DNA from 3 places in the Pseudomonas sp. p1(2021b) genome. Region 3 is predicted to be linked to each of the others. Evidence: riboswitches for the same ligand, from Rfam matches in the RefSeq annotation. Region 3 holds a riboswitch; each other region holds the start of a gene.
What was found. A riboswitch is a leader RNA that binds a small molecule or an ion and turns the genes downstream of it on or off. The one in region 3 is predicted to bind cobalamin.
Positions count from the first base shown of each region.

Region 1: another riboswitch for cobalamin. It lies ahead of K8374_RS12065 (ABC transporter ATP-binding protein); the one in region 3 lies ahead of cobW (cobalamin biosynthesis protein CobW).
Region 2: another riboswitch for cobalamin. It lies ahead of K8374_RS10740 (TonB-dependent receptor); the one in region 3 lies ahead of cobW (cobalamin biosynthesis protein CobW).

Region 1 is NZ_CP083746.1:2,621,938-2,624,132, reverse strand. Features, by position in the region: gene K8374_RS12070 (ABC transporter substrate-binding protein) at 1-360, opposite strand, end outside; gene K8374_RS12065 (ABC transporter ATP-binding protein) at 357-1,133, opposite strand; cobalamin riboswitch at 1,241-1,448, opposite strand; gene K8374_RS12060 ((2Fe-2S)-binding protein) at 1,761-2,195, shown strand, end outside.
Region 2 is NZ_CP083746.1:2,317,719-2,319,913, forward strand. Features, by position in the region: gene K8374_RS10740 (TonB-dependent receptor) at 1-914, opposite strand, end outside; cobalamin riboswitch at 1,024-1,230, opposite strand; gene K8374_RS10745 (GNAT family N-acetyltransferase) at 1,272-1,841, opposite strand; gene K8374_RS10750 (carboxymuconolactone decarboxylase family protein) at 1,899-2,195, opposite strand, start outside.
Region 3 is NZ_CP083746.1:2,891,831-2,894,025, reverse strand. Features, by position in the region: gene K8374_RS13515 (CbtB domain-containing protein) at 1-44, opposite strand, end outside; cobalamin riboswitch at 139-359, opposite strand; cobalamin riboswitch at 564-762, shown strand; gene cobW (cobalamin biosynthesis protein CobW) at 861-1,928, shown strand; gene cobN (cobaltochelatase subunit CobN) at 1,932-2,195, shown strand, end outside.

The DNA.
Region 1 (2,195 bases), 270 kb from region 3:
CGGGCCGCCCACGTACATGCCGTAGCCCCAGCCGGCAAAGAGGAAGTCGACATTTGCATCGAGCAGGGTTTCCACCGATGGGTAGCGCGGCGCGAGTTCCGGCAGGCCGTCCAGGGCACCCGTCATGGTTGGGTCAAGGGTTTTCCAGCCACTGATGCCGGTGAAGCCAACCATACGCTCGCGCAACCCCAGGGCCAGCAGCATGCCGGTCAGGTTGCTGTCGTGGCTCACCGCCCGCTGGGGCGGCTGGCTGAAGGTGACATCGCGCTCACAGCTGCGCACGGTCACGGGGTAGTCGCCCGCCCAGGCGACGAAGGGCAGGGCGGCCAGCAGGGCCAGGCAGGTGAGGCTTCGCTTCATGCGGGGCTGATCCAGGTGATGCGTGGATGAAAGGCTACGGGGTGACGGTCGACCAGCGCCCGTACGCCGAAGACTTCGGCCAGGCACTGTTCGGTCAGTACCTCGGCCGGGGTGCCGTGGGCAACGATGCGACCGGCCTCGATGACATACAGCCGGTCACAGAAGGCCGCGGCCAGGTTCAGGTCGTGGAAGCTGGCGAGCAGGCTCAGGCCGGTGCCGCGCAAGTGCTCCAGCAAGGCCAGCTGGTAGCGGGGGTCCAGGTGGTTGGTGGGTTCGTCGAGGATCAACAGGCGCGGTTGCTGGACCAGCGCGCGAGCCAACAGCACGCGCTGCTTCTCGCCGCCGGACAACGGGGTAAAACCATGATCGCCGCGCGCTTGCAGGCCCAGGCGATGCAGGCTGGCGTCCACCAGCGCATCGTCATCGTCGCCGTCGAACCAACCCTGGTGCGGCGTGCGGCCCATGGCGACCACATCGCGTACGCTCAGGCCGAAATCCTCGGGAAACTCCTGGAGCATCACCGCGACGCGTTGTGCCACCCAGCGCGCCGGGCGCTGCCAGATGTCCTCGTTTTCGAGCAGCACGCGCCCGCCATCAGGCCGTGTGAAGCGATAGGCGCAGCGCAGCAGGCTGGTCTTGCCGCTGCCGTTGGGGCCGATCAGGCCGACGCATTCACCGGGGCGTACCTCCAAGTCAATGCCGTCGAGCAGCCGCCGGCCACCAGGCGATGGCGCCCAGTGCAAACCTTCGAGACGCAGGGTAGGGGCAGACATGACGAGCAACCGTACCGGGAATGAATGTAACCCGACGATGACGGCGCGCAAGGGAATCGCGGGCAGGCTGCTGCCCAAGACCGGCCCGCGCCCGCCCACCGCGGGAGTTGCCAAACGAGGTGACAGGCCGGTCTCCGGGCTTGCGAGAGGCGTGAGGCATTCACCTTCCCATGCCGGTGGCACAGTGGCGTATCGAATGCATCGCTCGCTTACCGTTGCGGGGGCAGCGCCGGACTGATCGCACAAGGCGAGGCACCGGCTTCCCGTTTAATCCCCGGCACGGCGGCAGGGGACACCTGAAACTGGGGCGCATCTGAGCATTTATGGGGTGGGGAGTCAACCTGCAGGGCGGTCGTTCTAGCGTCGCAACGAGACGAAGTCGGTGGAAAGAGACAACACGTCGAACATCAAGGCCTCGAAGATCACCAGCAGGTTCAGGTCGTTGCGGTTCATCCCGGCTCCTTTTGTTGGGTCGCGTCGGTGGGGCAACGATCGATCGGGTCTTCGATTTTATTCTTTATTGCTGCCCCCTGATCGAAATCTCGACCTAAGCTCTTCTATTGTTTTGCGCGCCTGCGTCGAAGCCATCCAGGCGCAACTACCCGTGGTGCAGACGAGGGCGATCCGATGACCCAAACGCTAAAGATCAACGGGACCGAACATCAGGTGGACGTGGATGACGACACGCCGCTGCTATGGGTACTCAGAGATGTGCTGGGGATGACGGGGACCAAGTTCGGTTGCGCAATGGCCCTGTGCGGTGCGTGTACCGTGCATATGAACGGTGTCGCCATCCGTTCGTGCGTTACACCTGTCGGCAGCCTGGCGGGGGCCAGCATCACGACGATAGAAGCGGTGGGTGACACCGATGTGGGGCGTCGTGTGCAGCAGGCGTGGCTCGAACACGAGGTCGTTCAATGCGGCTACTGCCAATCAGGGCAGATCATGGCCGCAACGTCATTGCTCGCCAGCAATGCGAACCCCAGCGATGCCGATATCGATGCCACGATGGCAGGCAACATCTGCCGTTGCGGCACTTATGTGCGCATTCGAGAGGCCATA
Region 2 (2,195 bases), 570 kb from region 3:
AGGTTTTCGCTCAGGTGCCAGTCGCTGTTCAGGCGGGTCCACTCGTCATGGTAGCGCTGCACATCATTGTCGATGTTGTAGTTCTTCTTGCGCAGGCTGCTGCGGTAATGTCCATCGATCAGTGGGGTACCGTAGTAGTTGGCCGGTTCCGCGTCGCCGCGTTCGTGGGCGAGAGTGAAACTCAGGTCGTCGCTGGCGTCCAGGCGCAGGGCGGCGCTCAGGGCCAGGCTGCGCGAGTCGGTGCGCTCGACCCAGCCGTTGCCGGCCTGCCGGTTCAGGGTCACCCGATAGCTCAGCCGCTCTCCAAGGCTGCCCCCGCTGTCCAGGCCCAGCTGTTGCCGGTCCCAGGCGCCGTAGCCCAGGCGCAGGTGGTTGTGCACCGGCCCGGCGAACGGCTTCTTCGGGATCGCATTGACCACCGCGCCGGTGGCACCTTCGCCGTAGAGCACCGAGGCCGGCCCACGGATCACCTCGACCCGTTCGATCATCCATGGGTCGACCGGGAAGGTCAGGGTGCCTGCGCCACTGTACAGGCGTGAGCCATCGAACAGCGTCATCACCGAGCTTTGGCCTTCGAAACCCCGAGCCGAAAGGCCGGTGTTGCCGTCGCCTGGGCTGCCGGTGAAGGTGATGCCGGGCGAGCGGGTCACGGCGTCCTGGAGCGTGGCGTTGTTACGCCTCTGGATCTGCTCGGCGCTGATGGTGCTGGTGCTGGCCGGCGTTTCCAGCGCGCTCAGGCCCAGGCGCGAGCCGGCCTGGGTCGGGGTGCCCAGGTCGATGGCCTGCGGGTCGAGGGCCTCGGTGATCGCTGTAGAGGGTAGTGTCAGGGCCTGGCCGTCGGGCTCATCGGGCCAGGCCGGCAGGGCGACGGCCAGGCAGGCCGCCAGGGTGTGAAGCTTGTAGGTACGGGACATGTCGTTCCACAGTTGCAGGAAGGAATGGATCCCGGTGGAAACAACGCATGGAGACCTATCGCGCACGCAGGGGCGCACGCGAAACCGGCCTGCGCCCGCCCACCGCGGGGTTGCCAACGAAGCTTCAGGCCGGTCTCCGGGCTTGCGAGGGTCATGAACGCCTTCACCTTCCCATGCACAGGCACAGTGGTTTGTCGAAGGGTTCGCTCGCTTACCGTTGCGGGGGCAGCGCCGGACTTGTCCTGCAAAGGACGCACCGGCTTCCCGTTTCACCCTGCGCGCGGCGGCGCAGGACACCTGAAACTGGCGCGCATCTGACCATCGATTGGCGAGGGAGTCAAATGCGCAGGGGAGGGGTCAGCGACCGCGACGGCGCGAGACGCGGGCTTCGATGTTCTTGCGCCCGATCAGCAGCGGCGGCTTTTCCACCACCGGTTCATCGGCCAGCCATTTGTACATCACCAGGCAGTCCACCAGCCCCAGCTGGGCATGGCGGTAGGCCTTGGGCAGCCGGCCGACAGTCTCGAAACCCAGCTTGTGCCACAGCGCCACGGCCACTTCGTTGCTGGCCACCACCGAGTTGAACTGCAGGGCCAGGAAGCCTTCCTGGCGTGCCAGCTTCTGCGAGTGTTCGCACATCAGCCGCGCCACGCCACGACCGCGGGCTGCCTCGGCGACCATGTAGCCACAGTTGCCGACATGGCTGCCGGGGCCTGCTGCGTTGGCCTTGAGGTAGTACGAGCCCAGCAGTTGGCCGTCGGCTTCGGCCACCAGGGTGCGCAGCGGTAGCGAAAGCCACAGGTGGCGAGCTTGCTCGAAGCTGAGGTCGGGGTCGAAGGCGTAGGTCTGGCGGGCCTGGACGATGGCCTGGAAGGTCGGCCAGAAGTGCTCGAAGTCTTCTGGCGTCATGGGGCGGATGTGAATCATTGCAGCTCCGTGGAGTCGGTTGGCCCGGCGCCGCCGCGCAGGGCGGCGCCGGTACGGTCAATCGTTGGCCTTGCCCACAGCGTCCATGACCCGGGCCGAATACACCAGGGCAGCGCCCGCATTCATCGCCACGGCCACGCCAAGGGCTTCGGCGATTTCCTCGCGGGTGGCGCCGTGCTTGACGGCCTGCTGGGAGTGGACGGCGATGCACCCATCGCAGCGGGTGGTGACGGCCACCGCCAGGGAGATCAGCTCGCGGGTCTTGGCATCGAGGTGGTTGGTCTTGGCCCCCGCACCGCTGGCGGTCATGTAGCCGGCCACGGTGTCGGGGGACAGCTGCTTGAGATCGCCGAT
Region 3 (2,195 bases):
CTGACGGGAGTGGCGATGCTGTGTTTGGCACTGGTGACGGACATGACGCGTTCCTCTGCTTTTTTAGGGGCGACGGGCACGGGCGTCACGCCTGGGCAGGGTTTGCCCAGGGCACACGACAGCACCCGCCCACCGCGGGGTGTTCATTCGTCGTCAGGCCGGTCTCCGGGCTGGCGAGGAGGAGGCAGGCTCCCTGGACAGCGTCACCTTCCCATGCCATACGACGCGGCACAGTGGTCAAGACGCGCACTCGCTTACCGTTGCGGGGGCAGCACCGGCCTTGTCTGGCCCCTTGGGGCCTGCGACGCACCGGTTTCCCGTTTCACCCCCGAGGGGGCACCTGAACGCAAGGTGCAAGCAAAGCATGCGGCCGATGCTCCGTCAATTGGTGTCGAAGGCGCTGAGTCTGGAGGGGTTCCAGCGTTTGAGGGCTTGGGGCTGCTTTGCAGCCCATCGCAGGCTATCGCCAGCTCCCATCGAGAGTGCGCCGCCCCCACAAAATCCATTCTCTATGGAGATGGAGGGAATACTGCGCTGATGGTTGACCGCCTACCCACCACTGCGTAGCCTTGCCGCTTCGAGGTTCTGCGGCGTCGGCCGCAGCTAAGACGGGAACGCGGTCCAAGCCGCGGCTGCCCCCGCAACTGTAGGCACTGAACAGGATCGACACAGCCACTGCGCCCTGCGCGGGAAGGCGTCGCTCCACCGGCTCCGGCCGGTACGGTGCAAGCCAGGAGACCTGCCTCGTGACGTTTTCGACTTTCAACCGGGCGGGGTGATCCGGTGGCGAACGAGCCCGACCGACAAGGCCGAGGCTTTCGTCCTGCATGCCCGCGCCATCCTGCCAAGGGCATCGCGACATGAAAACACTGGCCAAGCTCCCCGTCACCATCGTCACCGGCTTCCTCGGCTCGGGCAAGACCACCTTGCTTCGGCACATGCTCGATAACGCCCAGGGCCGGCGTATCGCGGTCATCGTCAACGAGTTCGGCGAACTGGGCATCGATGGCGAAATTCTCAAGCAATGCAGCATCGGTTGCACCGAGGAGGAGGCCAGTGGCCGTGTCTACGAACTGGCCAACGGTTGCCTGTGCTGCACCGTGCAGGAGGAGTTCTTCCCGGTCATGCGTGAACTGGTGGCACGCCGCGGTGACCTGGACCACATTCTCATCGAAACCAGCGGCCTGGCCTTGCCCAAGCCACTGGTACAGGCCTTCCAGTGGCCGGAAATCCGCAACGCCTGCACCGTCGACGCCGTGATCACCGTGGTCGACAGCCCGGCCGTGGCCGCCGGCACCTTCGCGGCCTATCCCGATCAGGTGGATGCCCAGCGCAAGCTCGACCCCAACCTGGACCATGAGTCGCCCCTGCACGAGCTGTTCGCCGACCAGCTGGCCAGCGCCGACCTGGTGGTGCTCAACAAGGCTGACCTGATCGATGCTACAGGCCTGGCCAAGGTCCGTGCCGAGGTGCTGGAGGAGCTGCCGCCGGCGGTCAAGGTCATCGAGGCCAGCAGCGGCCGCCTGCCGCTTGAGGTGCTGCTTGGCGTGGGGGCCGAGGCCGAGGCGCACATCGACGGTCGCCGTACCCACCATGATGCCCATCACGACGGCGATGACCACGACGATCACGACCACGATGCCTTCGACTCCATTTCCATCGACCTGCCGGAGGCGGACGAGAGCCTGCTGCTCGACGCCCTGACCCAACTGGTGGTGGAGTTCGGCATCCTGCGCGCCAAGGGCTTCGCCGCCATCCCCGGCAAGCCCATGCGCTTGCTGATCCAGGGCGTCGGCACCCGCTTCGACAAGCACTTCGACCGTGCCTGGCGCGCTGACGAGCCACGCGTCACGCGCCTGGTGCTGATCGGCCAGGACCTGGACGCCGCGCAGCTGGAAGCGCGCCTGCGCCAGGCCCTGGGCGCCTGACCCATGCACCTGCTGCGGACCCAGCCCGGCGGCTTCGTGCCGGACGACAGCATCGCCGACCTCGGCCAGACGCCGGCCGAACTGGTGATTCTCTGCAGCGGCGACTCGCACCTGGCGTTGCTCGCCGAAACCGCCGAGCAGCTGCCGGAGGGCTTCCCCAGCCTGCGCCTGGCCAACCCCATGCAGGTGCAGAACCACGCCTCGGTCGACCTTTATGTGGACCAGGTGCTGCGCCATGCGAAGGTGATCCTGGTGTCGTTGCACGGT